3 regions of the Shewanella sp. M-Br genome follow, and region 2 is predicted to be linked to each of the others. Evidence: predicted binding sites of a transcription regulator. Region 2 holds the regulator's gene; each other region holds the start of a gene.

Region 1 (10,684 bases), on a different contig from region 2:
CATGGGTCGATGCTTGGGCACGATGTGCAGTACCGAAGGCGTCCATCACATAGACATCACACAGCGCCGCCATTTTTTTCGATAAGGCTTCGTTGTTCTTACCTTCACCCACGTTGAAACGCACGTTTTCGAACACAACCACTTCACCCACGGCAACGTCGACGCCGTCTAAATAGTCGGTCGCTAAACGCACAGGACAAGACAGGGCTTTTGCCAAATAATCGACCACAGGTTGCAGAGAATATTCAGCATTGTATTCGCCTTCGGTCGGACGACCTAAATGCGACATCACCATCACAGCCGCACCTTTTTCAAGGGCCAACTCGATAGTCGGTAGAGAGGCGCGCAGACGTGCATCACTGGTGACGACGCCATTGCTGACAGGGACATTGAGATCTTCGCGGATAAGCACGCGCTTACCTTGTAGATCCAGATCTGACATATTGATAATTGCCATGGTAACGCTTCCTTTTATAATCAAAAAACAAACTGTTTCACACATAGCCGGTATGAATTGACTGCCGCTCGGCGCTCGACATCCCGTCGAATTGGCATAAATTCAGTGACCCACAAGTGAATAATCTACTTTTATCAGCCTCGCTTGGCCGCGATCATCGCCAAACTCGTATCTAACATACGATTGGCAAAACCCCACTCGTTATCGCACCACAGGAGTAACTTCACCAACTGACCGGCGCTCACGCGGGTCTGGGTACCATCGACAATACTGGAGCGCGGATCATGGTTGAAATCACATGAGACTAAGGGCTCATCAGTATAGCCTAAGATGCCGTTAAATCGCCCATTGGCGGCTGATTCCAGCACCTGATTGACTGTGGCAATATCGACGGTTTTTTCTAAGGTCACGGACAAATCGATGGCGGTCACGTTGATGGTGGGCACGCGCACCGAAATCGCTTCAAACTTATTTTTCATGTGCGGCAAGATCCGCTCAATGCCGCGGGCAAGTTTAGTGTCGACAGGGATAATCGATTGGCCAGCGGCGCGGGTACGACGCAAATCATCATGATAAGCATCGATCACTTGTTGATCATTCATCGCCGAATGGATAGTGGTAATGGCACCGCTTTTAACGCCAAAGTGGCGATCAAGCACATCGATCACTGGCACGATACAGTTTGTGGTGCAAGAAGCGTTGGACACCACAGTATGTTCGGCGCGGAGTAAATCGTGGTTTACACCATAGACAATCGTGCCATCGACATCGGCTGAGGATGGATGACTTATCAGCACTTGTTTAGCGCCGGCGTGAATATGGGCTTCGCAGCTTTGACGATCGACTAATACGCCTGTGGCTTCATAGACAATATCTATGTCCATCTCGTGCCAAGGGAGTTTTGTGGGATCGGGCTCGTGGAGAATTTTTATCGCATCGTCGCCAATCAGCATATGATCATCAACAAGCTTCACTTTATGCGCAAACCGACCGTGGGTGGTGTCGTACTGGGTCAGATGAATAATGGCTTCAGGTTTAGCTAATTCATTAATCGCGACAATCTGCATTTGCTGCCGTTTTCCAGACTCATATAAAGCTCGGAGAATAGAGCGGCCGATACGGCCATAACCATTGATAGCGACTCGGATCATTGAGGTCTCAATTTCCTCTTAATACAAAAACGGCCTGCAAACGATTGCAGGCCGCATTATACAGATTAACACTTAAAAAGTTTAACCTTTTGTATTGAATCTAATCCCTTGAGCGATTAGCCCAATGATTTTGCAGCATTCAGCACATTTTCAACGGTGAAACCGAAGTGATTCAATAGCACGTTACCCGGCGCAGACTCACCAAATGTGGTCATGCCCACAACTGTGCCTTCAAACCCGACGTACTTGTACCAGAAATCGGTATGCGCCGCTTCAATAGCCACACGTTTAGTCACAGCACGTGGTAATACAGATTCTTTATACGCGGCATCTTGCTTATCGAACTCAGTCGTCGATGGCATAGAGACTACGCGAACGTGTTTACCTTGCTCAGTCAGTGCAGCGGCTGCATCCATTGCCAATTGTACTTCGCTACCAGTTGCGATCAGGATCAGTTCTGGTGTGCCCGCACAGTCTTGCAGTACATAAGCACCTTTAGCCACATTAGCTAATTGCTCAGCGGTACGCGCTTGAGCTTTCAGGTTTTGACGGCTGAAGATCAGTGACGTAGGTGCATTACGGCGCTCAATCGCAGCTTTCCAAGAAACTGCCGTTTCTGCCGCATCACATGGACGCCATACGGCCATATTTGGCGTCATACGCAGGTTAGCTAATTGCTCAACTGGTTGATGCGTTGGGCCATCTTCACCTTGACCGATAGAGTCATGGGTATAAACGAAGATGTTTTGAATACCCATCAGCGCCGACATACGGACTGCGTTACGAGCATATTCCATGAACATCATGAAAGTTGCGCCGTAGTTGATGAAACCACCATGCAGCGAAGCACCGTTCATAATGCCGCTCATGCCGAATTCACGCACGCCGTAGTAAATGTAGTTACCAGCTGGATCGTCTTGAATACCTTTAGAACCTGACCACAGTGTCAAGTTAGAACCCGCTAAGTCAGCAGAGCCGCCTAACAGTTCAGGCAACATAGCGCCAAATGCACCGATGGCATTTTGTGAGGCTTTACGGCTCGCAATACCTTCGGCTTTGTCCTGTGATGCTTGCACGAATGCCTGCGCTTTTTCTTCGAAATCAGCCGGTAATTCACCTTTCAGAACGCGACGCTCATATTCAGCAGCCAGTTCTGGGTGAGCAGCGCGATATGCTGCAAACTTCTCGTTCCACGCTGCTTCACGGGCCGCACCGGCTTCTTTGGCATCCCAACCGGCATAAACGTCAGCAGGGATTTCAAATGGTGCATGTGGCCAGCCAAGGAATTCACGGGCGGCTGCGATTTCTGCATCGCCTAGTGGCGCGCCGTGACAATCGTGGCTGCCAGATTTGTTGGGTGAACCAAAACCGATAATGGTTTTGCAGCAAATCATTGTTGGTTTATCGGTCACCGCTTTCGCCGCTTCGATAGCAGCACGGATTGCCGCGCTATCGTGACCGTCAACACCGGCAATCACATGCCAGCCGTAAGCTTCAAAACGTTTTGGCGTATCATCGGTGAACCAGCCTTCAACATGGCCATCGATAGAAATACCGTTGTCATCCCAAAATGCGACCAGTTTACCTAAACCTAAAGTACCGGCTAATGAACAGGCTTCGTGGGAAATACCTTCCATCAAACAGCCATCGCCGAGGAAGCAGTAAGTGTAGTGATCAACGATATCGTGACCATCACGGTTAAACTGTGCCGCTAAGGTTCTCTCAGCAATCGCCATACCGACAGCGTTGCTGATGCCCGCACCGAGTGGACCCGTTGTGGTTTCAACACCTGGGGTGTAACCGTATTCTGGGTGACCCGGGGTTTTAGAATGCAATTGACGGAACTGTTTTAGCTCTTCAATTGGTAATTCATAACCAGTCAGGTGAAGTAAAGAGTAAATCAGCATTGAACCGTGACCGTTAGAGAGGATAAAACGATCTCTATCTACCCATTTCGGATTGTTCGGGTTGTGCTTAAGGAAATCATTCCACAGCACTTCAGCAATATCTGCCATACCCATTGGGGCGCCGGGATGGCCTGAATTTGCTTTTTGAACTGCATCCATACTTAACGCACGGATTGCGTTTGCGAGTACTTTACGGGAAGACATGCTCTCTCCTGCTTGTTTGTGGGGTCTAGCGGGCAATTTGGATGCATATTTTCCCCTACATGCCAGTGTGACGCAAACTAAAATTACCATTCACTCAGCAAAAGATGGGCGAATATGTACCCAAACAACCTGAAGATGCAGGATTCAGGTCGCTTGAGTATACAAGTCGCAGAAACAAGCCAGTCACTCTACTGGCGTTTACTTAAGAGGGCATAGCAAGGATCACTTGTAATAGAGAAATAAATTCCTCAAAAACATAGTAAACTTAATGCTATGAAATATAAGTAAAATAACCTATTTATGACTGAGCGTAGTCGTTTTCAGGTCACAATCTGAGAGGATTTTTTATTATCGGGGGTGATCGGCAATCGGATTTAAACTAAAATAGCCGTCTAGATGTAGATGCTTCTACACGTTTGAATGCTAACGACGAGATTTTCCTACTATGGCAAAGCACTTGTTTACTTCTGAGTCGGTCTCAGAAGGTCATCCCGATAAGATTGCAGATCAGATTTCTGATGCTGTGCTAGATGCAATTCTGGCTCAAGATCCAAAAGCACGCGTAGCGTGTGAAACTTATGTCAAAACAGGCATGGTATTAGTGGGTGGTGAAGTCACTACCTCTGCCTGGGTTGATATTGAAGAAATCACCCGTAAAACGGTGCGTGAAATTGGTTATACCCATTCAGATATGGGGTTTGATGCGGACTCGTGCGCAGTATTAAACGCCATTGGTAAGCAATCACCCGACATTAATCAAGGTGTAGACCGCGCAGACCCTGCAGAGCAAGGTGCTGGCGATCAAGGGTTAATGTTTGGCTATGCCAACAACGAAACCGACATTCTGATGCCTGCACCTATCACCTATGCTCACGCATTAGTGAAACGTCAGTCTGAAGTGCGTAAAAATGGCACGCTACCTTGGTTACGCCCAGATGCGAAAAGCCAAGTCACTTTTGCCTATGATGATGGCAAAATTGTCGGTATCGATGCAGTCGTGTTATCGACTCAGCACAGAGATGACGTTTCACAAGCCGACTTAATTGAAGGCGTGATGGAAACCATTATCAAGCCAGTATTACCGGCTCAATGGTTAAACAAAGATACTAAGTTCTTTATCAACCCAACTGGCCGTTTTGTTATCGGTGGTCCAGTAGGCGATTGCGGCTTAACGGGTCGTAAGATCATCGTTGACACCTACGGCGGCATGGCCCGTCATGGTGGTGGCGCATTCTCTGGTAAAGATCCATCAAAAGTGGACCGTAGCGCAGCATACGCTGCCCGTTATGTGGCAAAAAACATCGTTGCAGCAGGTCTTGCTGATCGCTGTGAAATCCAAGTGTCTTACGCTATTGGTGTGGCAGAGCCTACCTCTATCAGCATCGAGACCTTCGGTACCGGTAAAGTGTCTGAAGAAGTGCTGATCAAGTTAGTACGTCAACACTTTGAACTGCGCCCATACGGTTTAACGGCCATGCTAGATTTAGCACGTCCAATTTATCAAGCGACCGCCGCTTATGGCCACTTTGGTCGCAGCGAATTCCCATGGGAAGCAACTGATAAAGCCGAAATATTGCGCGCTGACGCGGGTCTATAGTCTTAATTCATTTCAATTCTTACACTTAAGACCCATAAAAAACCGCTACCCAGCGGTTTTTTTATGTCTGACATTTAGTTAGATTAATAATGCTAAGACAAATATGGCAAAATAAAAGCAGTATATACACAGACCATTAGAGTGCACAGACCCCATGACCGATAACGCCATCTTATTACAGCAACTTCAATCTTGTGCATGGGCAGCCAATGTAGGTCAGCCAGAGGAAATAGCAAAGACATACGGTACATTAGAGGAGATCGCCGCTTTTCTTGAATCCGATCCTGAGGCCTTTTTTGAAACACCTTACGAAATCCACTATGAAAGCCTGTGTGTAACAGATCATGACTTGGCAAATTCGTTAAAAACAATGGCAGTAGTAAATGATGTGCATGCTTGGATTTCTGACAGCGAAGTCGATGAAATTGCTAAGTCAGCTTACCTCTCCACTTGGAAAATTATTCCAGTTGCAGAAATATGCGCGCTGACATCCGATGACGCTAATACGCTCGCAACACTGCTCCTAGCTGACGTTAAACTTTCAGCCTTTACGAGTGAACGCCTATCTTGGTATCTCTGTGGAAGAATCCCCTTTGGTTATATTGGTACTTACCCAAACGGGCAATGGCTGATTCTTTAGGCTTATACGCTAGCACCTTTAATGTTTCTGACTTCATCTAGGATCTATTGAGCTTTCGAGAATGATTTTTAGAGAGCATGCCAAGATTGATACTAACCAATGCACGCAGGGAAACGCTATTTCATTTAATGAACAGCACAGGCCATGTTTATGATAAACCTGAACATAGACAAATATTCGAAGGCATTCTTTAACGCCTTCTAACAGGTATCCCTTGACAAGATTTACCCAAAGAGTTGGGCCATTGGAGTACGGTCTTTAGACGGTTTTATTTATAGTCTAAAAAGACATTCAGGCCTATTTACTCAAAACCTTAGCGAACCTTGCTGACACGGAATGGTTTTTTATTGATGGCTCGATAGTGCGGACTCACCAGCACAGTGCAGGTGCACTGAGTAATGAGTAATGAGAGTTACCCTATTGTTTAATTGATAGTGGATACCTTTATCAAACGGGTAACTCTCAGTTTTATCTATCGCCCATGAATATCAAATAATGGCTAATGCACAGGGTATTCGTTTAGAAACGTACATTCATACCAACCCAGAAGTTACGGGCCTTATCTTTGTTATTAAAATCATCAACGTAAGATGCTGTGTATCCATTTTGGCCATTATCGTCAGAGACACAAGTGGTGCTAGTGTCACTACATTCGGTGAAGACAATATCGTATGAAGTAAAATCTTTATCAAACAAGTTATTTACTCGCATGTTGAAGGTGACAAACTCACTCGCCTGATAAGAACCACCAAGATGGAACACGTTATAACCCTTATAGTAAAGTGCAGCATCATTAATGATATCCCAAGAGCGATAACGTTTAGCACGGTATTCTGAGGTCAAGAATACGTTTAATGAGTCGGTCAACTCCCATTTTAATGTCGCGTTTGCCATATGCTTGGCACTGTTGCCGAGTGGACGACCTTGCTCTGCACCGCTTTTCTGCTCGCTATCTGTGTAGGTATAATTAGCATTTAACGTTAAGGCATCTAGAATTTCCCAACGTCCCGCGAGCTCAGCACCTTGAATAGTAACTTTATCTATGTTGACTGTTTTGCTACTGACTGCATAACCTAAATCAGCATATTCACCCGCATCGGAACATTCTATGCTCGTACCTTTACCACAGGGTTGTGAAGCAATCTTATCGTCAAAGTCATTTTTAAAGATAGTGACGTTAAAATTATGGCCATCTGGATGAGACCAATACAGGGCGACTTCGCTGGACACACTGGTTTCAGCTTCGAGATCTGGGTTACCAAATTGCGGTGAGGTTCCTTGGCCACCAAAGCCAACGACACCATCATACAATTGTGTGGTTTTAGGTGTTTTAAAACCTGTGCTCACCCCACCTTTTACTGTCCACTCATTATTAATGGTGTAAACACCGTATAGACGTGGGCTGAGTTGGTTGCCAAATATTTCATGATCATCATGACGTAAACCCGCAGTAACAGATAAATCAGAAGTCATGCTCCATGTATCTTCAGCAAAAACAGACCACATATTATGTTCTTGTACTGCACCCGGCGTACCTTCTTCCATACCAAATACACCGTCTTTCAACTCACCACGAATCACCTGCGCACCCGTCACTGCGACATGATTTCCTGCAGCTTCAAATGGAATATCGAGTTTCATATCAAGCGTATATTGATTACTTGCCATTTCGCGTTTAGGTCTAGGCAGGAAAGTGGATTCAGCAATCGCTTTACGTTCGGCTTCAGTCATGCCGGTGTAATCCCCTTTACCATCAATCATCTGCAGTAGTAATACTCGTTCAGCAGTGGTAAATGGCAGTGTGCGGCCATTATTTTGTGTGTCTACATAGGATAGTGACACAAAGCTTGTACCAAAATCCCAAGCACCTTCATGGGTTAACGCCCAAGCATCACGGGTAAATTTTTGAGTCTCGCTGTAACCCGCTCGCGGATTTGATCGTCTTGCCCATTCACCACCGCTGGCTAGACAAGCAGCCTCACGGGAACCTACGCCGCCTTTACAGAAGTTACTGGCAATCCAGAGACTATCGATATTATCAACAGTACCAAGCGGATACTCGCGTTCACCGTTATCATTGATCAGTGGCGTATTATCATAATCTTGAGATGAGGAATCTAAATCAAACCAAATTTTGTGATGTTCATTTAGCGTCCAACTTAAACTCCCACCTAACATATGATTTTCGTTATCGACGGTTTTACCGCCACCACCAAAACCGAGTGAACGAGTGCGTACTTCTCCATTGGGATAATCTACTGGTGCATACTCTGGTGTAGACCCCATTCGATCATAAATACTGCCATGAATCGATAACCCAAGAACGCCTTTAATGAGGGGACCCATCACGCTGAAATCGGTAGTGATATCTTCGCCATAGGCATCATTGGTTTGATGAGTTCGGCTGTGAGTGATAGAGCCAGACCATTCGTCGCCCACTTTTTTAGTGATGATGTTCACCACACCACCTAGAGCATCTGCACCGTATAACGTTGATGCTGGCCCACGAATAACTTCAATTCGATCAATAGCATCAAGTGGTGGTACATGACCAAATTGATTGCCACCAAAACTGTTTGGATAAATATCACCATGGTTATTCTGACGCTTACCATCGACAAGGATTAAGGTATAGTCAGATCCCATACCGCGTAGACTGATGGTACCTTGCCCTGTTTTATCACGGGTTTCACCAATATCAACCCCTTCCAAGTCACGCACTGCATCTAGGAGAGTGGTATAAGGTTTTATCATCAAATCTTCTTGGGTGATAACAGAAATACTGGCAGGTGCATCAACCAATTTCTGTTCATATCCAGAGGCAGTAACAACCATAACTTCCATTTTTCTGTCGGGAGCCTCTTCGGCTTGGACAAAATTACCCGCAAATACAGCGGTAATGGCAACTGCCAAGCAAGTTTGACGAAATAACATAAACCTCTCCTGTTTAGTAAACTTAGTTTACAAATGTAACCCACAAATGATTTCGCGAATGATAATGATTAACATTAGTGAGATCAATCAAAAGTTGAATACAACAGAAATAACATTTACGTTTATAAAGTAATCACATTCCAGAAAGAGTTTTTGACATGAACTTTGAAGTTATGAGTGAAGAAAATATCGCGATTGTGGATGCGCTGGTAGACGGCGTTCGGCAATATAATACTGGGCTCTTAGGACCAGAGAAATCAGTGCCTTTGACTGTCATAGCACGCGATGAAACTGGCAAGTTGATTAGGGGTGTGGGTGGACAGACTATCTATAAAAACTTCTTAATCAATGTTGTCTGGGTTGATGACCAAACCAGAGGCACAGGGCTTGGGCGTAAACTGATGGCACTTGCAGAAGCAGAGGCGAAACAACGCGGTTGCCTAGTAGCCCAAGTGGATACCTTATCGATTCAAGCCCCAGTATTCTATGAGAAACAAGGTGTTGAGATCATAGGCATAGTCACCACAACCCCTGAGCGCTACTTTCTAATGAAGAAATATTAATCAAAAAAGCGATTGAGAAACAGGCTGAATAAGCGCACTTAGCAATGATCGAAATGGGCATTTTGCATGCAGAGTAGACCGATCTGCTCTTGGGATAAAATGGCGCACTCTAGCGCCTTTTTCGTATTAATGCGGCTGACTTGCGCATCGCTCAGTTGCGTTATCGTCGCAGAATAGGCATTGATTCGGCCACAATCGAGCCAAATATCTCCCACTTGTACCCAATAATGTTGCAATGCCCCTAAGTCAGATAAAAACTCGACTTCAAATCCCCTCGCCTCGTACTCATGGTGAGCGCATTCTGATAAGACTAACCTCAAGCTGTCCCAAGCCGATAAATTGACCTTGGCATAAGTCGCTAATAATGACTCAACAAATTGCACATGCATGTATTTATCTCCGTTATTGATATCAGTAGAGATTTAACCCTTTATTCTTATCGTCGAACAACTAAGCTTGGGTCTTTGCCACCATTAAATAATAATCTCTTGCCGAAACGGTAAAAAAATCCACAACCTGCATGTGCGCTTTACCCGAGTGAGCGGCAAAGGAACGTTCATTATCTTCAGCAATAAAGGTCAACATATAGCTAAAATGCGGAGCAACTTGGCGACGAATTTCATGGACTAATGCCTCGAAAATCCCTTGCCCACGGTAGGCTTGCTGCACCCATATCGGCCCGTATTGGCAAGAATTGACCTTAGTTAATTTAGGTCCATCCCAATCGAGTTGCCCTAAACGATTCAACAAAGTGCGGTAAATGGGCCAATGTTCGAAAAATCCCCAACGGCCTGCAATCACATAACCGACGATCTGCTGTTCTACCAGTGCCACTACGACCCAATGATGCTGCACTAATTCGCTCAATTCACTGTGGGAAAAAGCTTGCCCTTGTAACCCCATACTGGCGGAAGCTAATTCATCATTAAGATGTTTTTTCTCTAGCATCGCTAATAAATCAACATCTTGAGGTAAGGCTAGTCTAATTTTCACAGTATTCTCACAGCATTCTTTCGGCTTTTGGCCCAATTTCAGCCCGCCAGTATACTCGGTTGGGTTAATAGGCACAGCTAGAACAGGGTATTATTTAGTGCCTTGATTTGCTAAATCCCCTTTTATTTCCCAAACTTAATGAATATTTAGCCCTAGTTAGGCGTTTGTATGTTGCCCGAAACCATTAATCCCAACTTGAGTTTACTTGATAGCGACAATCAACAAGTGAATCTCACTC
Region 2 (10,684 bases):
CACCAGAGTTAGCACCGTAAGTCACAGACACAAACTTAGGATTCAGCGGCTCTAAACGACGGATAGAGTTCCACAGTATCTGTTCCATTTCGGGGGTCGATGGCGGGAAAAACTCAAAAGAAACATTAATATCGCCATTTAGCTCAGACAAGCTTTGGTTTAGCGATTGTGAATGTTGTGCGTGATGAAAAGCCATGTGTATTTCCTCAACCGCCCTTGGCGCTACTCTTTGCTAGTATGAATTATTTCAAATGGACGTTTGGACGTCTATATGTCCATATACTAGAGAAACTGAGATGTAAGTCAAGCCCAAAAATACCCATAAACCGCATTTAATCTCGGTTAATTCGATAGATTTATTCTAGCCAATAAAAAAGGACTCGAATGAGTCCTTTAAGCTGCTGAATTTCAGTCTACTCTTGCAAGAGATCGCGACAGATCTGCGTCAGATCCGACTGCACCGCCGCCGCTGTCACTTCGCGTCCGGCGCCCGGTCCACGGATGATCAGCGGATTACCTTGGTAGAAGACACTGCGGATCACAAACACATTATCACCAGGGGTTAAGTTGGCGTAAGGGTGATGGGTATCGATCCACTGCAAACCCACTTCGGCCTTGAGCTCTGGGCCGCTGTTGTCTAAGGATGCCACATATCTGAGCACCTTATTTTGCTCCGCCGCCGCACCATACTGTTGCAGCAGATCAGCATCTAACTCGGCAATGCGGGCAAGAAATTGATCTAAGGGAATATCGGCCAAATCGGCTGGCACTAATGAGCGTAATTCAATATCTTCGAGCTCGATTTCAAGGCCAATTTCACGGGCCAAAATAAGCAGTTTACGCTGCATATCTCGGCCGGAGAGATCGTCGCGGGGATCGGGTTCAGTAATACCTAAGCCTCTGGCTTCAATCACTAATTCAGAGAAAGGCTTGCTGGTGTCGTATTTCTCAAACAACCAACACAGGGTGCCGGAGAAAATCCCGCCCACGGCTTCAACGCTATCACCGCTGTTACGCAGATCATTTAACGCATGTTGGATAGGCAAACCTGCGCCGCAACTGGCGTTATAGCGCCAAAATAAACGACGATTACCCAGTTGCTGCTTTAACTCACGGTAGAAAGGCAGTGGTCCCGAACCAGCGAGTTTATTCGCGCTCACCACATGTATGCCACGCTCGAATAGCTCTGGATATTGCAGCGTCAAACTAGCGCTAGCACTGATATCTAAGGCCACCAGCTCATCGCAGTTAACCCGTTCTAATTGCTCGAACAAATGCTCGTACTGCCAAGGCGTTGCTTCAGTATTAAACTCTGTTTGCCACGCGGCAAGATTAATGCCAGTGGATTTAATCAAGGCTTTACTCGAACTAACTAAACCAACTAACTCAACGCTAGCTTCGAGTTCATGATCCAGTGATGGCGATACCGACTTAAACAGATCAATCCAAGCCTCACCGATATTACCCACACCGAGCAGCAGGACGCCAATGCGTTTACGCGGCCCAGCGCAGCGACGGTGGACTTTTTGGGTTAACAGATTCACCTGTGACTGAGGCACTAACGTCACTAAACTTAAATCACCACTGAACAAAGGTTTAGCATCACGGCTCAGTAAACGGGCAAAGCTGCGACGATAATGTTCGGCGTCGGCACTCACTAATGCGACTAAACCAAAATCTGTATTGATCTGCTGATCGCTGATCCCGAATGCTTCTGCCTCGGCATCGAGTAATCTTTGAACTTGTTTTTGATTCTCAGCGGTATAGGCAAGTTCAACTCTTTGATGGGCAGAGGTCCAATGGGCCAATGGCGTTAAACCCGCGGCAATCAATAAATCTAATAAACGAGTTAACGCCCCTGTGAGTTTAAAGCCGAACAGGACAACAGCATTGAGGTTAGTCAACACAGGCGCGCTCGCCGACGAACTGTGGGGCGCGATTAAGGTAAAGTCGGTGTGGGACGCATAACTTGAACGCACCGCTAAGCTCACTTCGGTATTGAATAGCGGCTGCAAAGTGCGCGAATGCAATACTGGCGAGCCCAAACGCGCTAGGCGATCGGCTTCGGCAAGTGACATGCTTTTTAGTAACTTGGCATCGTTGATTTTATTAGGATCGGCGTTGAACACTCCTTCCACATCGGTCCAAATGGTCACGCGCTCGATATCGGCAAGGCTGGCAATCAGGCTGGCACTAAAATCTGAACCATTACGGCCAAGTAATAGGGTATCGCCACGCTCGTTAGCACAGATAAAACCTGTGATCACTAAGCGTTCATTGGGATGCGCGGCTAATAGGGCTTGTACTTTAGCGCGGGATTCTTGTACCCGAATTTGCGGCACAGCGGCTTCATCGGCCACTAAAATTGAACAGGCATCCACATGGCTTGCCGCAACGCCAGATTCGCGCAGCAGCGCCGCCATTAAACGTGCCGACCAACGTTCGCCAAAGCTCACCACATGGTTGATTTGATATTCGTTGCGCTCGTCTAAGGACAACAAGCTGATGAGTTGCGCTTTATCAGTGGCCAAACGCTCACGCAGATCGCGGGCTTGTTCATTCGACAACAACTGCTCAATCAACCCCTGTTGGTAGCTGATCAGCACTTGTAATTCTTCTTGCCATAGCTGACCCGCATCACGCAGCGCTAATAATTTATACAGGAAATTCGTGCTTTTACCCGCCGCAGAGACCACCACGAGATCATCACTATGACCGTGGGTTAACAGGATATGGGCGACTCGGCGATAACAATCGGCATCCGCTAAACTGGAGCCACCAAATTTATGTAAGTGACAACGTGCCATCTATTATTCCTCTACTGACAAGCCGCAACGGCGGCTAATCCTGCTTGAATATCTGCAACTAAATCGGCGGCATCTTCAATACCCACCGATAGACGCAATAGGGTGTCCTTAATACCAGCCTCGAAGCGCGCTTGCGGCTCCATGGCTCTGTGGGTCATAGTGGCGGGCACTGCCACTAAACTTTCGACGCCACCTAAACTTTCCGCCACGCTAAATAAGCTGAGTGCACCTAAAAAGGCCACGACTTCGGCCTCGCCGCCTTTGAGCTCAAAGCTCAGCATAGCGCCAAAGCCCTGTTGTTGCTTGGCCGCAATGGCATGACCAGGGTGATCCGCAAGACCAGGGTAATAAACTTTGCTCACCACAGGACTTTGCGTTAATACCTCAACAATGCGCTGGGCATTGGCTTGATGTTCACGAATTCGCACCGCTAAGGTACGCAGGCCGCGCAGGGTCAGATAACTGTCGAAGGCTGACCCCGTTAAGCCTAGAGTGTTCGACCACCAATGTAAGCTTTCACCGATTTGCGCGTCTTTAGCGACCACTGCGCCACCGACCACATCGCTGTGACCATTGATATATTTAGTGGTGGAGTGGATAACGATATCCGCGCCTAACAATAGGGGTTGTTGCAATATCGGCGATAAAAAGGTGTTATCGACCACCACCAGCGCGCCGACCTCATGGCTCGCCTTAGCAATGGCTTCGATATCTACCACACGCAATAACGGGTTCGATGGGGTTTCGAGCCACACCATCTTAGGATTCTGCGCAATGGAGGCGGCTAACGCTTGGCTGTCGGTTTGGTCGACCACAATGAGCTTAAACTGGCCTTTCTTCGCCAAGTTGGTAAATAAACGGTAGGAACCACCATAGCAATCATGGGGCACAACTAATAGGTCATCAGGGCCGAGCAAAGTGGTCACTAAGGTGATGGCCGCCATGCCAGTGCACGTCACTATGCCAGTGGCGCCCTTTTCTAATTGGGCTAATGCTTCACCTAAAATGCAGCGAGTTGGGTTGCCTGAACGACTGTAATCGAATTCGCGGGGATTTTTATGACCATCGAAGGCGTAATTAGTCGACAAATAAATCGGTGGCACAACTGCGCCATATTGAGTATCGCTTTCGATACCCTGACGCACTGCCAGTGTGGCTAATTGACGCTCTGCCATGGGTGGACTCCTAAATTCGGTAGACTGATAGAGATGTCTGGACGTCTAAATGTACCTAAGCCCAACGCCATCGTCAATAGGCGTGAAGACGTTTAGACGTCTGAACATAAAGAAATCTGTTTGCAATCACAAAGAAATAGTAGCAATAATTTGACTGTTCTTTGTAAGGGTTTAAAATCTGCCCCGAATTTAGCGTTATAACAGGTGAGTCAATGACTGAATGGAATGGGGAATACATCAGCCCCTATGCTGAACATGGCAAGAAGAATGAACAAGTAAAAAAAATTACTGTGTCTATTCCGCTCAAAGTGCTTAAGGTCCTCACGGACGAACGTACTCGTCGTCAGGTCAATAATTTGCGTCACGCCACCAACAGCGAGCTGTTGTGTGAGGCATTTTTGCACGCCTACACTGGCCAGCCATTGCCCAACGATGAAGATCTGTCAAAAGATAACCCAGACAGCATTCCCGCCGAAGCCAAGTTGTTGATGGATCAAATGGGAATCGAGTGGGAAGACATGGAATAGCGACTCGTCGCTTTCAAAGTCATATCACAGTGCTCATCAATAGGGATCGTTAACGATCCCTTTTTGTTTATACCCAAGCGACTTCAAACTTTAAATTTCACCATCTTGAGTTGGTTTGGGATATAGGAAATCCTATGTTTTCTATGATAGATCCACAGACACTCGCCTTAGCCTCGCTGGTCGTGTTTCTGGGCGCCTTAACCCAAAGTCTTATTGGGTTTGGGCTTGCGGTTGTCGCCAGTCCTTTGCTGTATATCGTCGATCCACAACTTGTACCTGCGCCTGTTATTGCTATGGGTTTCTCCATCGCCCTGCTGACCTTAGTGCGTGAACGCGGTCACTTAGAATTCAATGGCTTGCAATATGCGCTCATAGGCCGCGTGCCCGGTGGTTTTATCGGCGCGAGTTTATTGCTGTTTGCGCCTCAACCCATACTGGGTTTATCCATCGCCGCCATTGTAACTGTCGCAGTGATCCTCAGCCTGAATAAATTCAGCCTGCCAGTGAATAAGAAAACCCTCTTCAGTGCGGGTGTGGTTTCAGGGATCTTCGGCAATATCGCCGCGATTGGTGGCCCGCCGATGGCGATTTTGTTGGCAGGCAAAGATGCCTCGCAGTTTCGTGCTGCCCTGTCGGCCTTCTTCATTTTTAGCTCCATGATTGCATTGGTCATTTTAGCGATCACTGGCTTATTAGAATTAAAACATCTGTGGCTGTCGTTGATGCTGCTCCCCTCAGTGATTTTAGGTTACTTAGTCGCAGGACGATTAGTGGGCCGTGTCGATAAAGAGAAGACAAAGATGGCGACGTTAGTCCTGTGCAGTATCAGCGCCTTAGTGCTAACGGTGAAGTCGGTTATCGAGTTATTACCCCAATAAGCGTCCTGCTTGTATTGGCAAATCATCTGAAGATTCAAACAATAAAAAGCACTGACATTGCCAGTGCTTTTCTTTATCTATCAATATCTAAAGCCAGCTTACACTCAGCTTAAATAGCTTTGCCCTGCGTACACAATAAAGTGTCTTAGAGCGAGTACGCCGGTTAAGCTCGCGCAGGCAACCATGATCATTGCGCCCTTAGTGTGGCGAGTCGCGGCGGGTAACAGCATAAACAGCAATGGAATACCAAAGCCAATTCCGACAACACCTATCCAGAACACGCTTGCCCATAGCCCAGACGTTAACGATGCTAAGGCCGCAGCAGCCGCGCCGCCCTTAAAGTACAAGGCGCAGAACAACATGAACAGGAACAGAATTTCAATCGCCATCACAGGCAATTCTAAACCGTGCATCTTCACTAAGGTTTTGTCGTGGCTGTCCGTCTTAAACATCAGCAACGCCAGTACCGCATTTGCCGCAGCGCCCGCCGATAGACCTGACACTAAAAACAGCGCAGGCAGTACCGCAGTGTTGAGCATAGGGTAAGCATTCATCGCCGAAATTAAGAAGCCAGTGTAAGCCCCCACGCCAATGGCGAGGACAAACAACAATACTTCAATCAGCTTTCGAAATGGCATAAGTAACTTAGCGATAGGCGCTAGGAAACCTAAACCCCATTTTGGTAAGTCATCCCGCAGCACAATAATGGCGTACGCAAAAGCTAAGGGAGAATACGCCAGCAGCGCCAGCACCCCGATTGCCATCACAGACTGGAAGTTATAGTGAATTAAGATCAACCAAAAGTGGAATGGTTTGGTTAAGTCAAACACTAAACAAGCTAGACCTAAGCTAATTGCTACAGGCCCAATAATGGCTGCCGCCTTAAGAATGCTGCTTTCAGCTCCCGCGCTGAGTTCCTTATTCGCCCAGCGCAAACCAATGCCAATCAGTAAACTGCCCGCGGATAACCCCGCCATAAACAGGTAAACGGCGATGACCCAGTGCCAAGTGACAGGATCATATTGCGCCATGTCGCCCCAAGTATTGTTCATAATCAAATCCCCCCTCTTTTGGTAGGAACGCGATATACCCTAGGTTTAGTGCCCAAATGGGTTTTATCTTGGTAAGTGATTTTAGTGTTGAGCATGATGGCCACTTCACTGCGTGGATCATTGGCATCACCAAACACTAAGGCATCGGTTGGACACACAGTCACACACGCTGGCTCTTCGCCCCGCGCTAAACGCGTATCCTTGCAGAAGTTACACTTATCCGCCGCCTTGGTTTCTGGGTTCATAAAGCGCACTTTATAAGGGCACGCTGCCACACAGTACATACAACCGACACACTTCTCGGTATGGATAGAGATAATGCCATCTTCACCCACATAGGCCGCGCCTGTTGGGCACACTTTAACGCAGGGTGCATCTTCACATTGCTGGCAAGATACCCTGTGATATTTGAAATGCAGATTGGGCATCTCACCAAAGGGGCCTTCCACACGCACTTGCAGACGAGTTACGCCTTCGGGTACGCCATTTTCACTGCGACACGCCACGTTACAAGCTTGGCAGCCGATGCACTTATTCTCGTCGTGCACCATTACATATCGTTTATTCATTTAAGCCTCCGATTAGCGCTTTGCCAGCGTGACGCCCGTGGTGTGCACTGTCATGCCACACACAGGAGCAGTAACATGCGGCAGTAAGTTACCGCAGTGGATACCTTTGCCCGTTGCTCTGACCAACTCTTTGTTTTTAGAACCAAAGCCCATGTAAGCAAACACAGTATCTTGGCGAATACCCGGCGTGACTAAGGCATGGCCTTCTTCTGTGCCAACACTGCTGGTGAGGCGGATTGGATCGCCATTGCTGATCCCTAACTTGCCCGCAGTAACGGGGTGAACCCACACAGCGTTATCCGACATCAGGTTAGCGAGCATAGGCACATTGTGGGTGGCACCATTGGTGTGCACCGCCACTTTGCCTTGGATAAAGTACAACTCATCTGCTTTTTTAAGATTCACTTCGCGGAACTTGATCACCCCACGGCCCGGTGCCATGGCTTCGACTTTCGCGGAAGTGAGTTCAATCTTGCCACTCGGGGTTTTAAAGGTCAGTGCGCTGGCGTAAGTGCCGTCTTCATCGGCAGGTCGCGCATTGGGGTATGCCTTAATAAACTCGGCAACCATCTTAGGCTCGCACAACATAATTGGCTTACCGAAGCTCACAAAACCTTCGTCTTTGATCCGGCGCAGCAGGTCAGTGTCGCGGTTCACCTGCAGCATTTGCAGGGTTTCCATGTTTTCCCATGGATAGAACTCGCCAAGACCCATAGCCACACCCACATCCTTAAAGATCTGCCAAGAAGGCTTAGTATCACCTAAGGTTTCAACGACCCGTTGGCGCACATAATAGGCCGGATTTTTACCTGACTTATCAGCAATTTCTTCATCACGTTCAAGATAAGTTGACTCAGGTAAAATCACGTCCGCATAGGCGGCGGTTTCGCTGATATACACATCACACACGGCGATAAAGTCGAGCTTTTTCATCGCTTCAACAACGCGTGCTCTGTCTGTCATGGTTTGCATTGGGTTAGTGCGTGACATCACCCAACCGTGTAACTGGTAAGGAACAGCGCTTAATGTGGCATCGAGAATAGTTTGGTAAACGCCGCCCGATGTCCACATCATGGCGTACTGTTCTTCCACCTGATCGATACGTTTCGCTGCTGGTTTTGGCATGTCTTTCACGCCAGGTTTTGCCAATACGGGCGCAACCGCTTCACCGGCAAGCTTGTTGTAATCACCGGGTTTCTGGCCGATATAAATCCCGCCCTTACGCTCGATGTTACCAATCAAGACGTTAGCGGCGTAAAGGGCGCGGCGCATCTCAAACTCTTCGGTGGTAAAGGTGGCTCTGTGACCAAAATCGACCACAGCATGGGGCGCTTTAGCGGCATATTCGTGGGCGATACGACGAATGTCTTTGGCAGGCACATCGGAGATGGTTTCAGCCCATTCAGGGGTATAGGCTTTCACTTCGGCGGCAAAGGCTTCGAAGCCTTCCACATAGCGCGCGACAAATGCCTTGTCGTAAAGATTATCTTCAATCAATACATGGCATAACGCCAAGGCGACGGCCACGTCGGTACCGGGGCGAATGGCATACCATTCATCGGCTTTATCGGCCACGACGGAAAATCTTGGCTCGAACACCACCAGCTTGGCACCTTTGTCCATTTGCGCCGCCATCATGCCGCGGGTTTCGGACATATTGATGCCTTCGTACAGGTTATGGCCGAAGTTAATGATGTATTTAGAATTACTTAAATCACGTTTGACCTTAGTGCCAAAAATAGCCTTAGCGGCAATTTCATAACCACCAGGGCAAGTCGACGCGTGGGTAAAGGTATTTGGACTACCAAAGGCGGTCGCAAGGTGAAACAAATGCTTTTCTTGTGAGCCAGATTTTGACGAGAATGCCACGGCTTCTGGACCATGTTCTTTTTTGATTTTATTGAGGTTTTCAGCGATTAATTTATAAGCCTCATCCCAACTGATCTCAGCCCATTTACCTTCGCCGCGCTCACCGACCCGCTTTAACGGTTTAACGATACGCTGTGGATCGTACAATAAACTATGGCCTGCGCCGCCACGGGCACACACTTTACCGCCAAAGGATTTAGCGGCCTTGTTGCCACTAATGAAGACGTTTTTGCCCTCAATCACCCGCGCCGAAATCGGGCAGCGAGTCGAACACATTTCACAAATACTGGCAATGTCTTTGCCCATGCCCTTTAGCTGCTTATTCTCTAATGCCGCTAAGCTGCCCGGCAGCAGACTGGCCAACGCACACGTGGCGCTGCTCGCTCCTGCTCCCTTTAAAAAGGTTCGCCTATTAAGCTCAATCATGGTTACCTCCATCACGCTCATCCCACCCGCCAGTCGCCACATTGGACGCCATCGAGCAGAGGTTTGCTCACTGATTTGATTACTTTTTTAGTTATAAAGCGTTAAAACAGCGCCACCATATCTTCAAAATACACGGCATACGCTGAATACACTGCTCATCCACAGAGATTGTTATCCCGAAAGAGGTAGGTGGGTATTGTGGTAAACCACATGGGGAAGCTCGGTGTGATCTACCGCAACTAAAACCTAAGACTGACCTTGAAATACGTGAATAAGATCAATAGGTCTTAAAAAACGGACAGAAAAAGCCGCCAGATGGGACAAATGGCGGCTTCAAAAACAAACAGATATTTCAGTAAATTGCGATAACACTCGTGGGATGATCATCACTATGCTGAGTGAAAAGCTGAGTAAAAACCTACCACAATCCTTAATCCATTAATTCTATATCGAGGCAGTTGAGCAGCCGAGTCGCTTCATCGCGGCTAAACTTAGCGCCTTTGATTTTATTGTTAAAAATGTCGATATCGTAATTGGATGCCTCGCTGAAATCCGCCTCCAATAATTGAGTTCGGCCAAACAGACTATGACTAAAATCCGTGTAGGTGAAATTGGCTTGATTAAAACTGCCCTCGCGAAAATCGACATCGTGGGCCTTGCACTCTTCGATGATGATTTCATCGAGGGACAAGCCTAAAAATGAGCAGTCATTTAGGATGCATTGCTTAAAGGAAAAGGGCGCGGCAAAGGATAAACGCGACCACGCGGCGCGGGTCCAATCGATACCGACTAACTTACATTCTTCAAACTCCACCCCGCTGAACTGACACTGGGGCACTTTCACTAAACTTAAGTTGCAACGCACAAAGCGGCAATCGATAAACTTGCATTTACGGAAAGTGCTCTCGCTAAAATGGCAATCTTGAAAGCAACAATCCTCGAACTCGATGCCCTGTAGATCTTGGGCTAATTCCGACAAGCCATTGAACTGTTTTGATAAAAAACTATTGCCCTGCAAAGCCGCGCTTTGCGCGAGTTGCGATGGCGCAAGCTGTGATTGTGTAAGCTGTGGCACTTCTTTCTGTGACGACATAACACCTCTAATCCTGCCCAATCCCCAGCAATAAAATATGCAGGGCAATTGGGCTAGATACTGCTTATTGTTTACTCTCTGATACGAGGCTTGAGACTCACCGGCTAAATGCTCGCGACGAGTTCCTCAAGCTGATCGGTCGCCTTAGACCAACCCTGATGAAACCCCATATCCTCATGATTCTGCCTATCTTCACTATTCCAATGCAGCACCCGCGCAGTGTACTTGGTCTTGCCTTCCACAGGTTCAAAAGTAATAGTTGCCGTCATAAAGGCTTTATCGGACGGC
Region 3 (10,684 bases), on a different contig from region 2:
TATTGATGAACCAAAAGTAGAGCATTTCGAACAAACAATAGAATTGCTTAAAATGACTAATATGCTAACGCAGGACCCATGTAATCATGATAAGTATCGGCCAACGTACCCAACATATTTGGATATATTAACTCGTTTGGATAAAATTGGTAAAAGTGCTATTGAGGATTCACTTAAGGCATACGATTCTAGTGAAAGAACAAAAGGAATATTGCTATGAGTATTGTTCCACTATGGCTAAATCGATTAAGTAGAGATTCTAAAGGTATATGGGGTGTAATAAATCAAGTTTGTTCGACGAGAGCTTATGATTCTATTGTTAGTTTAGATTCTAAAAATATTCAAGTTGAAACTATTAAAGTTATTAACGATTTAGAACGACTTGTAATGATCGATTCTGCTAATAATGTCGTTCACTGTCTTGATGATTTTGCCAATTTACAGTCAGTTATATCTCGTGAATATGACCGATGTGGAGTACGTATTATTGTCAATGATTTTCACAAGGCATCAATAAGTGACCAGTGCTCTCTTATTAAAAATGCTAGAAAAATCCAGGAGTCTGCTGTTGGTGATCTGGTTTTTCAATTTATTTTTTGTGGATCATGGAGTTATTTTGCATTCTGTGAAAACTACATGTTATTCAACGGTAAAACATCATCACCTGCAGCGGAATATAAAAATATATTATATGAGCCGATTTTGAATTCATCAGATACAATACAGAAACTAAAGTCTTCTGGTGTAATGTCAAACCAAAATGATGAAATTGCATATATTGCTTGTGATTATTTGGTCGAGCAAACTGCTGGGAATGAGTATTTGATTAATAATGCTATTGACTATCTAGTCGATAAGAGTGGTACTTGGTTTTTGAATGTTGAACAAGTTGTAAAGGAACTTGCTAGCTCACCAGATGTAATTGAGAAGTTTAAGTTAATATATTTTAATCTTAGTAGTATTGCAAAGGTTGAATTGTTCAAGTTATTGGATGTGCATGTATTGGTTAGGCCTATTGATTCAGTGGTGTTGGAAGAACTTTGGATTTCAGGTTTAGTTGTGAGAGAACCATTTGATGCTAGAAAATACCAAGTGAGAATAGCATCTTCCTTAATCAATTGTATTATTAGAAATATATGTATTGAGTTTTTAGACATGGGCGAAAATCGTTTTGCTCCATTCAATGACTTATGCCTAGAAGGTAGTGTTATTTCCTCATCAGCTTATCGAAAAGTGGCTATCATTGAGAATTTATTTCGATCTCTGATTGTTTCTGTTTGGCATAAGGATTTTGACATTCCTTGGACTGAAAATTTAAAGTTTACTAAGGTTTCTTTATTTGAAGATGGAGAAGAAGAATTAATTAATTTAGTCTTAAAATGTATGAAAGAGAATTTCCCAGTTTTAAATAATCAAGATGAATCAGTTGTAAGTAGTCATAGTTCTGAAAGAAAAAATAAATCCACTTTATTAGAATCTGCAATAGATTGGATGAATAGGCAAAATAATCATCATAGTGTTCAATTAGCTAATAGCAATTTAATGCATTTTATGACTACGGAATCGCTAGAGTTAGTTATTAGGAATAAAAGTAAAGGTTTAGTTGGTGATGGGAAAGTATTCAATAGAGATTATTTAATTGTTGCTTTTGATGAGTATAGGTAAATAAGGTCTGCGGTGGCACATAATCAACCATTAATGTTGGCAACAATTATACATTTGGATACTTTACATCGTAAGATATCTGATTGGATAACAGTTTTTATTGATAAAAATGATTCTTTAAGTAATGAAAAAAATTAGTTTTTTTGGGTATGAGTATAGTGCTTTCTTTGACACTTGTTGTCGGCCTTGCTGTTGATTTTTGGTTGAATTTAAGTCTGAATCGATTTTTGTGCAGATGAATATTTTTAGCTTTAAATTATTGTTTTCGTTACTTAGCATGCTTTGTGTATATATTGCTATTGCAGTCACTTTTAATTTGAAACTGTTACCTATGCTTATAGGTAAAGATTATCCGTCAAATTACTTTAAATGGTCTAAATTTCGACTTATAGAAGTTTTATTTTTATTTAACTTATGGGCTATGGGTCATCTTCAATATTTCACTGTCGTAATAGTTAATTTAGCTTTAGTTGAGTTGATACACTTATATTTAGTTTATAGAAGTATCAATAATAAGCTTGAGTCTACTATATAAATTGGTAAGTTGAGGACAATAAGGCGTGTGGAATTGGCATAACCCTTTCAATGCGAAAAGTTAACTCTAATGCCACAGAAGTTCACTGATCCCCTGCGAAGTTGCTGAAGGGCGTTGAAGAAAATAGCGTGACGCAGACAGGACGTCTGCGTAGCTTTCGGGGGGAAGGGACGCCCCATCGGAAGCGTCAGCTATTTTCGAATAAGCACGAAGCCAGTAACTAATGCATGTAACTTCGCTAGGGGCGGCAAGGGGAGATGCAAGAGGGGGATTGCTGTTGATCCCCTTCTTGCCCTGGTGTGGAATGGAATTCCACGACCTTTTCGGTCGCAAGACCGATCTTAGATCTCAAACCGCGTTAGCGTAATCTAAACCCCAATCACTCGGGATCATAATCTAACACTGGCGCCAGCCACTTCTCCGTTTCCGCAATACTCATCCCTTTACGCTTCGCATAATCTTCCACTTGATCGCGGCCTATGTTACTCACACCAAAGTAGCGGGATTTCGGGTGGGCGAAATACCAGCCCGATACTGCCGCTGTGGGGAACATGGCGTAGCTTTCGGTGATGTTCAAGTTGATAGTCTCATCGGGCTTGAGCAAGTCCCATAACAAGCCTTTTTCTGTGTGGTCTGGGCAAGCTGGGTAACCCGGTGCGGGGCGTATGCCTTTGTATTTCTCGCGGATTAAGGCTTCGTTGCTTAACTGCTCGTCGGCCGCATAACCCCAAAACTCTTTACGTACCCGTTCGTGCATCCGCTCGGCAAAGGCTTCGGCCAAACGGTCGGCTAAGCATTTGAGCATTATGGCGTTGTAGTCGTCGTGGTTGGCTTCGAAACGCGCCACATGTTCGTCTATGCCGTGGCCTGTGGTCACCGCAAAGCCGCCCATGTAATCGGCGACGCCTGAGTCTTTTGGTGCAACAAAATCGGATAGGCAGAAGTTGTCGTTGCCGACACGCTCAAGCTGCATCCGCAGGTGATGTGTGGTCATTTCGACTGTGGTACGCGACTCATCGGTATACAGCTCAATGTCGTCGTAATTGACGGTATTGGCAGGGAATAAGCCGATAACCGCTTTCGCCGTGAGCCACTTTTCCTCGATGATTTGTTTGAGCATGGCCTGACCATCGGCGAACAGCTTTTGTGCCTCGACGCCGACGACTTTATCGGTGAGGATTTCAGGGTAATGGCCGTGAAGTTCCCACGAGCGGAAAAACGGTGTCCAGTCGATACGCTCGACTAAGTCTTCTAACGGATAATTATCAAATACTTGGCGACCGAGCACGTTTGGCGTGAACGGGGTGTAGTTGGCCCAATCGTGTTGGCAGCGGTTTTCACGGGCCGCTTCGAGTGACACTATTTCTTTGCGCTTGGCTTGGGATAGACGCTTAGTGCGCATGTCGTCGTATTCAGCATAGGTTTCGTCTATGGTCGCTTGGCGTGTCTCGTTGTTGATGAGCTTGCTCACCATAGGTACAGCGCGGGACGCATCGGCGATATAAATGGCGCCATGGGGATAATGGGGCGCAATCTTCACCGCTGTGTGGATTTTAGAGCAAGTGGCACCGCCGATAATCGCCGGAATAGTTAAGCCTTCGCGGTGGAAGGTTTTCACGTTATGCACCATCTCGTCCAGACTCGGCGTGATGAGCCCCGACATGCCGATGATATCGATATTGTGTTCTTTCACGGCGTCGAGAATTCGCTCCACCGACACCATCACACCTAAATCGAATACCTCGAAACCGTTACAGGCGAGCACCACGCCGACGATATTCTTGCCGATATCGTGCACGTCACCTTTTACTGTCACCATCAAAATCTTGCCGTTAGATTGGCCTTCGACCTTTTCTAGCTCGATATAGGGGTTTAAGTAAGCCACGGCTTTTTTCATCACCCGCGCCGATTTCACCACCTGCGGCAGGAACATTTTGCCCGAGCCGAACAAGTCGCCGACCACGTTCATGCCGTCCATCAAGGCGCCTTCAATCACATCCAGTGGACGTTTCGCTTCTTGGCGAGCGGCTTCGGTATCTTCATCGATAAATTCGGTAATGCCTTTGACGAGCGCATGGGATAAGCGTTGGCTCACCGGCCAGCTGCGCCATTCTAAATCTTCTTTCTTGCCCACCTGCGCGCCATCACCGCGGAATTTCTCTGCGATTTCAAGTAACTGCTCGGTATTGCTTGAGCCTTCAACTGGGCAGGGCAAGTTAAGCACCACGTTTTCGACCCGCACTTTAAGCTCAGGATCGATATCGTCGTAAATGGCTAACTGACCTGCGTTGACAATGCCCATGTCCATACCGACTTTGATGGCGTGGTACAGGAAGACCGCGTGAATCGCTTCGCGCACTGGGTTGTTACCGCGGAACGAGAACGACACGTTCGATACGCCGCCCGAAATCATCGCGTGGGGCAGGGTGGCTTTAATCGCTTTAATGGCATCAATAAAATCGACGGCATAGTTGTCGTGTTCATCGATACCTGTGGCGATGGCGAAAATGTTCGGGTCGAAAATGATGTCTTCTGGCGGAAAGCCGACCTTATCGACCAGCACCCGATAGGCGCGGGTACAGATTTCGATTTTACGCGCTTTAGTGTCGGCCTGACCCTGTTCGTCGAACGCCATGATAATGGCCGCCGCGCCGTAGCGTTTCACTAAGGTGGCTTGCTCGATAAACTTGGCTTCGCCTTCTTTAAGGGAAATCGAGTTAACTATGCCCTTGCCTTGAATACATTTGAGGCCAGCTTCGATCACTTCCCACTTAGAGGAGTCGATCATAATAGGTACGCGACTGATGTCGGGCTCAGAGGCAATCAAGTTTAAAAACTTGTGCATGATCTCGGCGCCATCGAGCATGCCTTCGTCCATGTTGATGTCGATGATTTGCGCGCCGCTTTCGACCTGCTCGCGGGCGACATCGAGCGCCTGCTCAAACTTGCCTTCTTTGATCAGCTTTAAAAACTTGGCCGAACCTGTAACGTTGGTGCGCTCACCCACGTTAACGAACAGGGATTGGGCGTCGATAGTCAGTGGTTCCAAACCGGCTAAGCGGCAAGCTACGGGAATATCGGGCAACACGCGCGGGTTATGTCTGTCGACCGCTTCACGGATCACGCGGATATGTTCAGGCGTACTACCACAACAACCACCGATAATATTGAGCATGCCTTCGCGCGCCCAATCTTCGATCACGTTCGCCATATCCTCTGGGGTTTCATCGTAACCGCCAAACTCGTTCGGCAGGCCTGCATTCGGATGCGCCGACACATAACACTCGCTGATGCGGGATAATTCTTCCACATAGGGGCGCAATTCTTTTGGCCCAAGTGCACAGTTAAGACCGATAGATAAGGGCTTGATATGACGAAGGGAATTGTAAAAGGCTTCGGTCGTTTGGCCAGTCAGTGTGCGGCCAGAGGCATCGGTAATGGTGCCCGAAATCATGATCGGCAATCTGTCTTTAGAATGCTGACCAAATAAGTCATCGAATACGGATTCAATTGCGAACAGCGCGGCTTTGGCGTTTAAGGTATCGAATATGGTCTCGACCATAATGATATCCGCGCCGCCTTCAATCAGCGCCTTAGTAGATTCTTTGTAAGCAGTCACTAACTCATCGAAGCTGACGTTGCGATAGCCAGGGTCGTTCACATCAGGGCTAATCGAACACGTACGGTTAGTGGGGCCTAACACACCGGCGACGTAGCGTGGAATGCCTGTGGCAGCAAAGGCTTCATCACAGGCTTCACGGGCGAGGCGCGCGCCGACTAAGTTAATTTCGGCGGACAGCGACTGCATGTCGTAGTCGGCCATGGCAATAGTAGTAGCATTAAAGGTGTTGGTTTCAATGATGTCGGCACCGGCGTTTAAGTAGTCGGTGTGAATCTGTTTGATGATGTGGGGTTGCGACAACACCAATAAATCGTTGTTGCCTTTGACGTCAGTGTGCCAATCTTTAAAGCGTTCGCCGCGATAGTCCTCTTCTTCCAGCTTGTAGCCTTGGATCATAGTGCCCATGGCACCGTCTAAGATCAGAATGCGCTCTGCAAGCTGTTTGCGTATGTCTGCCAATATCTGGCCGGCTTTGGTAGAGGGTATCGTCATAAATAATTACCTTAAATACAGCTAAGTTAAGTCCAAAAATCGGCCATTGTTATGCTAAGTGCATTTTATTGTCGTCAGCCGACATTTTTTGAATACTTGTTCTTAAAAATTTGTTTTGGACATTTAAACGTATAGACGTCCATAATACGCGACTTATGATTGTCAGGGCAAGATGAAAGTCAAGGGCATTAGGAGCGAGAATCGAGAATCAAGAATTTAGGCCCTCGGCTTTAGTTCTTAGTATCTAGTCCCTAACTAAAAAGGCATATATGAAACAAGTTCGATTGTTATTGTTGCGCCACGGTGAGTGTGAAGGCGGCGCCATTTTACGCGGCCGTGTGGATGTGCCTTTAAGCGAAAAGGGCTGGCAGCAAATGTCGGCAGCGGTTGAGGCGCAGGCAAGTACCTGTAGCGCGATTTACAGTTCGACTTCACGCCGCTGCGCCGAATTTGCCCAAGCCTTTGCCGCCGAATTGCATTCGACGGCGGCGCTGGTATCTGAGTCAAGGCCATTGCAGGCGCAGTTTTTGTCGGGTTTACAGGAAATTGATTTTGGTGATTGGGACGGTCGTCGACTCGATGAGCTGTATCAGCAAGAGGGCGAACGTTTAGCGGCCTATTGGCAAAACCCTTGGCAAACACCGCCGCCCAATGGGGAAACTATGGCCAGTTTCGAGTCGCGGGTGAATGGCGCAATTGACCAGATACTCGCCACCGAGTTTGAACGATTGACCGTCAACTCAGATAACGCCGAGCAGGCTGTGGGCGCTAGCGTGGCTGCGGGCGAACTGGCTGCCAAAGTATGGGTCGTGACCCACGGCGGAGTGATCCGTCACTTAATGGCGCGTGCCCTTGGGGTTGAGCGGGCGGTGGGCTTTTACAGTCAACTCGATTTACCCGTGGCGGCCGTGGTGAGCATTAATGTGCTGCAGGATGAGCACGGCGTTTGTTACTGGCGTTTAGATTGGCCGAGCGGGCGCTGCGAGTGATCCGCGTTGCCCTAAGGTGAAGATTTTTCTTGTCTTACCAGCGTGATTGTCGATTGCCTATTAAGGTAAATATAGGATAATGCTTTTTCCTGACGTCCCCTGACGCACGCGGCCTTGCAAGGCTGGTGGCAGTGTATCGGATGACGTCACAGAAATAGGTGTTGGGAGTTTTGAGTCGTGCGAGGGTGTTCTGTAGCAGTTATGGCCGAGACACGCTGCAAAGGCTTGAAATCAATCTCAACATAATAGGGAATCGGGGAGCTGCTTGTCAGTCAGCCCGAACTGTGCCCGCAACTGTGAGTGACTTTTTATATTGTTTTCAATACAAAAAGTGACGAGTCAGGAGACCTGCCTATTTCTGTTATCGCTGCGTGCAGCCTTAGTTCTCGAGCGGGTGACTCGAGGGAGCCGATGACAATGTGCACAACCTTTTTTAATTCAGGTTTGGACTCGCTAGGAGCACCACTTTGGTGAAACTCTCTGCCATCCAAACGAGCCATGCTTTGAATGACAGCGACACTCGCCCGTCAGCGAGCCAGATGGTCGCGCTCGATGTCAGCCAGTTAAGCTGGTGTATCGATGGCAAAACCATTCTTTCCAATATTAACTTTGCGCTGCCAACGGGGCAGATGCTGGGTTTGATTGGGCCTAACGGTGCGGGTAAGTCTAGCTTGCTACGCTGTTTGTATCGCTTTGTTCGCCCGACTCAGGGCAAAATTACCCTGTTTGATCAAGATATTGAGCGTTTATCGCCCAAGGCGTTTGCCTGCCGCGTCGCCGTAGTGCAGCAAGACACGCCGCATTATTTTGACCTAACCACAGAGCAATTGGTCAGCATGGGCTTAACGCCGCACAAGGGCATGTTCGATACCAATTCGAGCTGTGACGGCGAGCGCATTGCAAAGGCTCTAGAGAAAGTCGGCCTCAGCCATAAGATGCACCAACAGTACGAGCACTTATCCGGCGGTGAAAAGCAGCGTGCCTTGATCGCCCGCGCCATAGTGCAGCAGCCGCAACTGTTGATCCTCGACGAGCCAACCAACCACCTCGATGTGCGTTATCAAATTCAAATCCTCGAATTAGTGCGTAGCCTTGGCATCAGCGTGATTGCCTCTATTCACGATCTCAATTTAGCCAGCGCCCTGTGCGACAGTTTGTTGTTGATCCATAACGGTGAAGTCAGCGCTATGGGCACGCCTACCGAAGTATTAACCGAGGCGCGAATTGGCGATGTGTTCGGCGTGTGCGCTCAGGTGTCGACCCATCCACAACATAAAAAGCCCTTAATCAGCTACTTCTATGGCTACCATGATTCGACGCACAGCATGGCTGATGCTTTGGCTGAGCGAGGCGAGGGCGGATGATTCAGGGAGTAAACAGCATTTCATCTCACATTTGGGGCGTATCGTGACACCTTTGACGAGACAACAACTGATGCTGGTCACATTAGGCATAATCACTTTGATAACCCCCATTGCCGCCACGAGTTTTGGCGCGGCGAACATCAGTTTTATGGATGTTATCCAAGTGTTTATCAATAAAATGGCCAACCTCACTCAAGCCAATGGCATGACGGAGCGCATCGTGATGGAGCTCAGACTGCCGCGCATTTTACTGGCCTTTGTGGCGGGTGCGGGCTTGTCCTTGGCGGGCAGTGTGCTGCAAATCGTGACCCGCAATCCGCTGGCCGACCCTTATCTGTTTGGCATTAGCTCTGGCGCGTCCTTTGGCGCTGTGGTGATGTTGACGTTATTCACGGGCTCTGGATTTTTTGAGAATGCGGGTATGGCGGCGAACTCGGGGATTTTTAGTGGTTCGGGCGCCTTGTCTGGTTTGCTTTGGTTTAGCTTGCCCTTCGGCGCTTTTATTGGCGCCAGTTTGTCGGTACTGATAGTGCTGGCCTTATCTGGCCTTGGGCTCAATAGCCAAGTGGAGCGCATGTTGCTCTCTGGCGTGGCGACCTCCTTTATGTTCGGCGCGCTAACGAGTCTGCTGCTGTATTTCGCCAGTCCGCAGGCGACGGCTTCTGTGCTGTTTTGGAGTTTAGGCAGTTTCGCCAAGGCCAGTTGGTCCTTGCTAGTGCTGCCAACACTGGTGATTGGCGCGAGTTTGTTCATTATTTTAGGCATGAAACGGCAGATCATGGCGTTGCAAGCGGGGGATGAAACGGCGCATACCTTAGGGGTGAATGTGCCTAAGTTGCGACTCAATATGCTGTTGCTCTGCTCCTTGATTACCGCGATTTTGGTCGCCACCTGCGGCGGTATTGGCTTTGTCGGATTAATGATCCCCCACACAGTGCGCATGCTGTTTCCCGGTCGTCAGCCGATTATTTTAACGGCGCTGGTGGGCGGATTATTTATGGTGTGGATTGATGTGCTGGCGCGCTGTTTGTTAGGCAATCAAGAGTTGCCCGTGGGGATTATCACGGCGGCCATAGGTAGCATGTTCTTTTTGCTGATTTTGCGTAAACGCAGAGTCATGGCGTAAGCACCTAGTCAGAACGTCATCCTAGAGTCATCTAGCAAGCGCAGACTGGCGGGATAATCAGTATTTCTGTTGATATCCCACCCGCGATTGGAAATGCACAATTGGACATGTTCGTCATAAACGCGGGATGCGTTGTGGTTATTTAATGTAGATTACAAAGTGGAGTGTGGATGTCTCAGTCAGCCGTGTCTTTTCAAATAAGCCCTGTGAGTAAAGCGCAGGATCTGGTGATTCTGCAGAAAATTGATCTTAAGACTAAGCCGCCCGGCGCCTTAGGTCAGCTCGAATCCTTAGCCTTGCAGATTGCCCGCGTGCAAGCGACTGATTTGCAACAAACGGAGCAGCCACAAACGGATGTGCTCAAAATAGTCCATCCAACCATGTTAGTGTTTGCGGGGGATCATGGCATTGCCGCAGAAGGTGTGTCGATTGCTCCTAGCGAAGTGACTCACCAAATGGTGCAAAACTTTGCCCATGGCGGCGCGGCGATTAACGTTTTTTGTCGGCAGGTGGGCTTTAAGCTCGAAGTGATCGATTGCGGTATTTTAACGCCAGTTGAAGGGGTTGAAGGTATTATCGATCAACGTCTTGGCGCTGGAACGGGTGCAATCCATTTAGAGCCCGCAATGGCGCTTGAAACCGTCGATAAAGGCTTTGCTATGGCGCGCGATTTGATTGAACGTCACCATCAAGCGGGTTGTAACTTAGTCGCCTTTGGCGAAATGGGCATAGGCAATACCTCCTCTGCTGCGGCCATTATGGCGGCGATTATGCAGCTGGATGTGATTGATTGTGTCGGCCGTGGTACTGGCATTAATAGTGAAACCTTAGAACGTAAATTGATGCTGATTGAGCTCGCGTTATTGCTGCATCAAAGCGCCTTAACTGGAC

What was found. Region 2 encodes MetJ, which represses methionine synthesis genes. Its sites were predicted from a motif close to TAGACGTCTAGACGTCTA; they were not measured.
Region 1: metK (methionine adenosyltransferase) is a predicted target of MetJ. The motif match lies at 4,105-4,122, and genes of this name have one in related genera.
Region 3: metH (methionine synthase) is a predicted target of MetJ. The motif match lies at 6,439-6,456, and genes of this name have one in related genera.

Annotation. Positions count from the first base shown of each region.
Region 1 is NZ_BJBV01000008.1:72,764-83,447, forward strand. It holds gene AAA952_RS08510 (phosphoglycerate kinase) at 1-457, opposite strand, end outside; gene epd (erythrose-4-phosphate dehydrogenase) at 592-1,608, opposite strand; gene tkt (transketolase) at 1,725-3,719, opposite strand; gene metK (methionine adenosyltransferase) at 4,165-5,316, shown strand; gene AAA952_RS08530 (hypothetical protein) at 5,471-5,956, shown strand; partial or broken gene AAA952_RS08535 (transposase) at 6,034-6,359, shown strand; gene AAA952_RS08540 (TonB-dependent receptor domain-containing protein) at 6,476-8,890, opposite strand; gene AAA952_RS08545 (GNAT family N-acetyltransferase) at 9,049-9,453, shown strand; gene AAA952_RS08550 (hypothetical protein) at 9,492-9,842, opposite strand; gene AAA952_RS08555 (GNAT family N-acetyltransferase) at 9,904-10,446, opposite strand; gene AAA952_RS08560 (GGDEF domain-containing protein) at 10,615-10,684, shown strand, end outside.
Region 2 is NZ_BJBV01000011.1:140,398-151,081, reverse strand. It holds gene metF (methylenetetrahydrofolate reductase) at 1-196, opposite strand, end outside; gene AAA952_RS11465 (bifunctional aspartate kinase/homoserine dehydrogenase II) at 414-2,807, opposite strand; gene metB (cystathionine gamma-synthase) at 2,819-3,982, opposite strand; gene metJ (met regulon transcriptional regulator MetJ) at 4,195-4,509, shown strand; gene AAA952_RS11450 (sulfite exporter TauE/SafE family protein) at 4,644-5,387, shown strand; gene nrfD (NrfD/PsrC family molybdoenzyme membrane anchor subunit) at 5,492-6,439, opposite strand; gene AAA952_RS11440 (4Fe-4S dicluster domain-containing protein) at 6,442-7,008, opposite strand; gene phsA (thiosulfate reductase PhsA) at 7,021-9,303, opposite strand; gene AAA952_RS11430 (pentapeptide repeat-containing protein) at 9,734-10,396, opposite strand; gene AAA952_RS11425 (SRPBCC family protein) at 10,501-10,684, opposite strand, start outside.
Region 3 is NZ_BJBV01000003.1:220,739-231,422, forward strand. It holds gene AAA952_RS03880 (hypothetical protein) at 1-220, shown strand, start outside; gene AAA952_RS03885 (hypothetical protein) at 217-1,665, shown strand; gene metH (methionine synthase) at 2,580-6,314, opposite strand; gene AAA952_RS03895 (histidine phosphatase family protein) at 6,584-7,303, shown strand; cobalamin riboswitch at 7,508-7,673, shown strand; gene AAA952_RS03900 (ABC transporter ATP-binding protein) at 7,774-8,667, shown strand; gene AAA952_RS03905 (FecCD family ABC transporter permease) at 8,636-9,793, shown strand; gene cobT (nicotinate-nucleotide--dimethylbenzimidazole phosphoribosyltransferase) at 9,964-10,684, shown strand, end outside.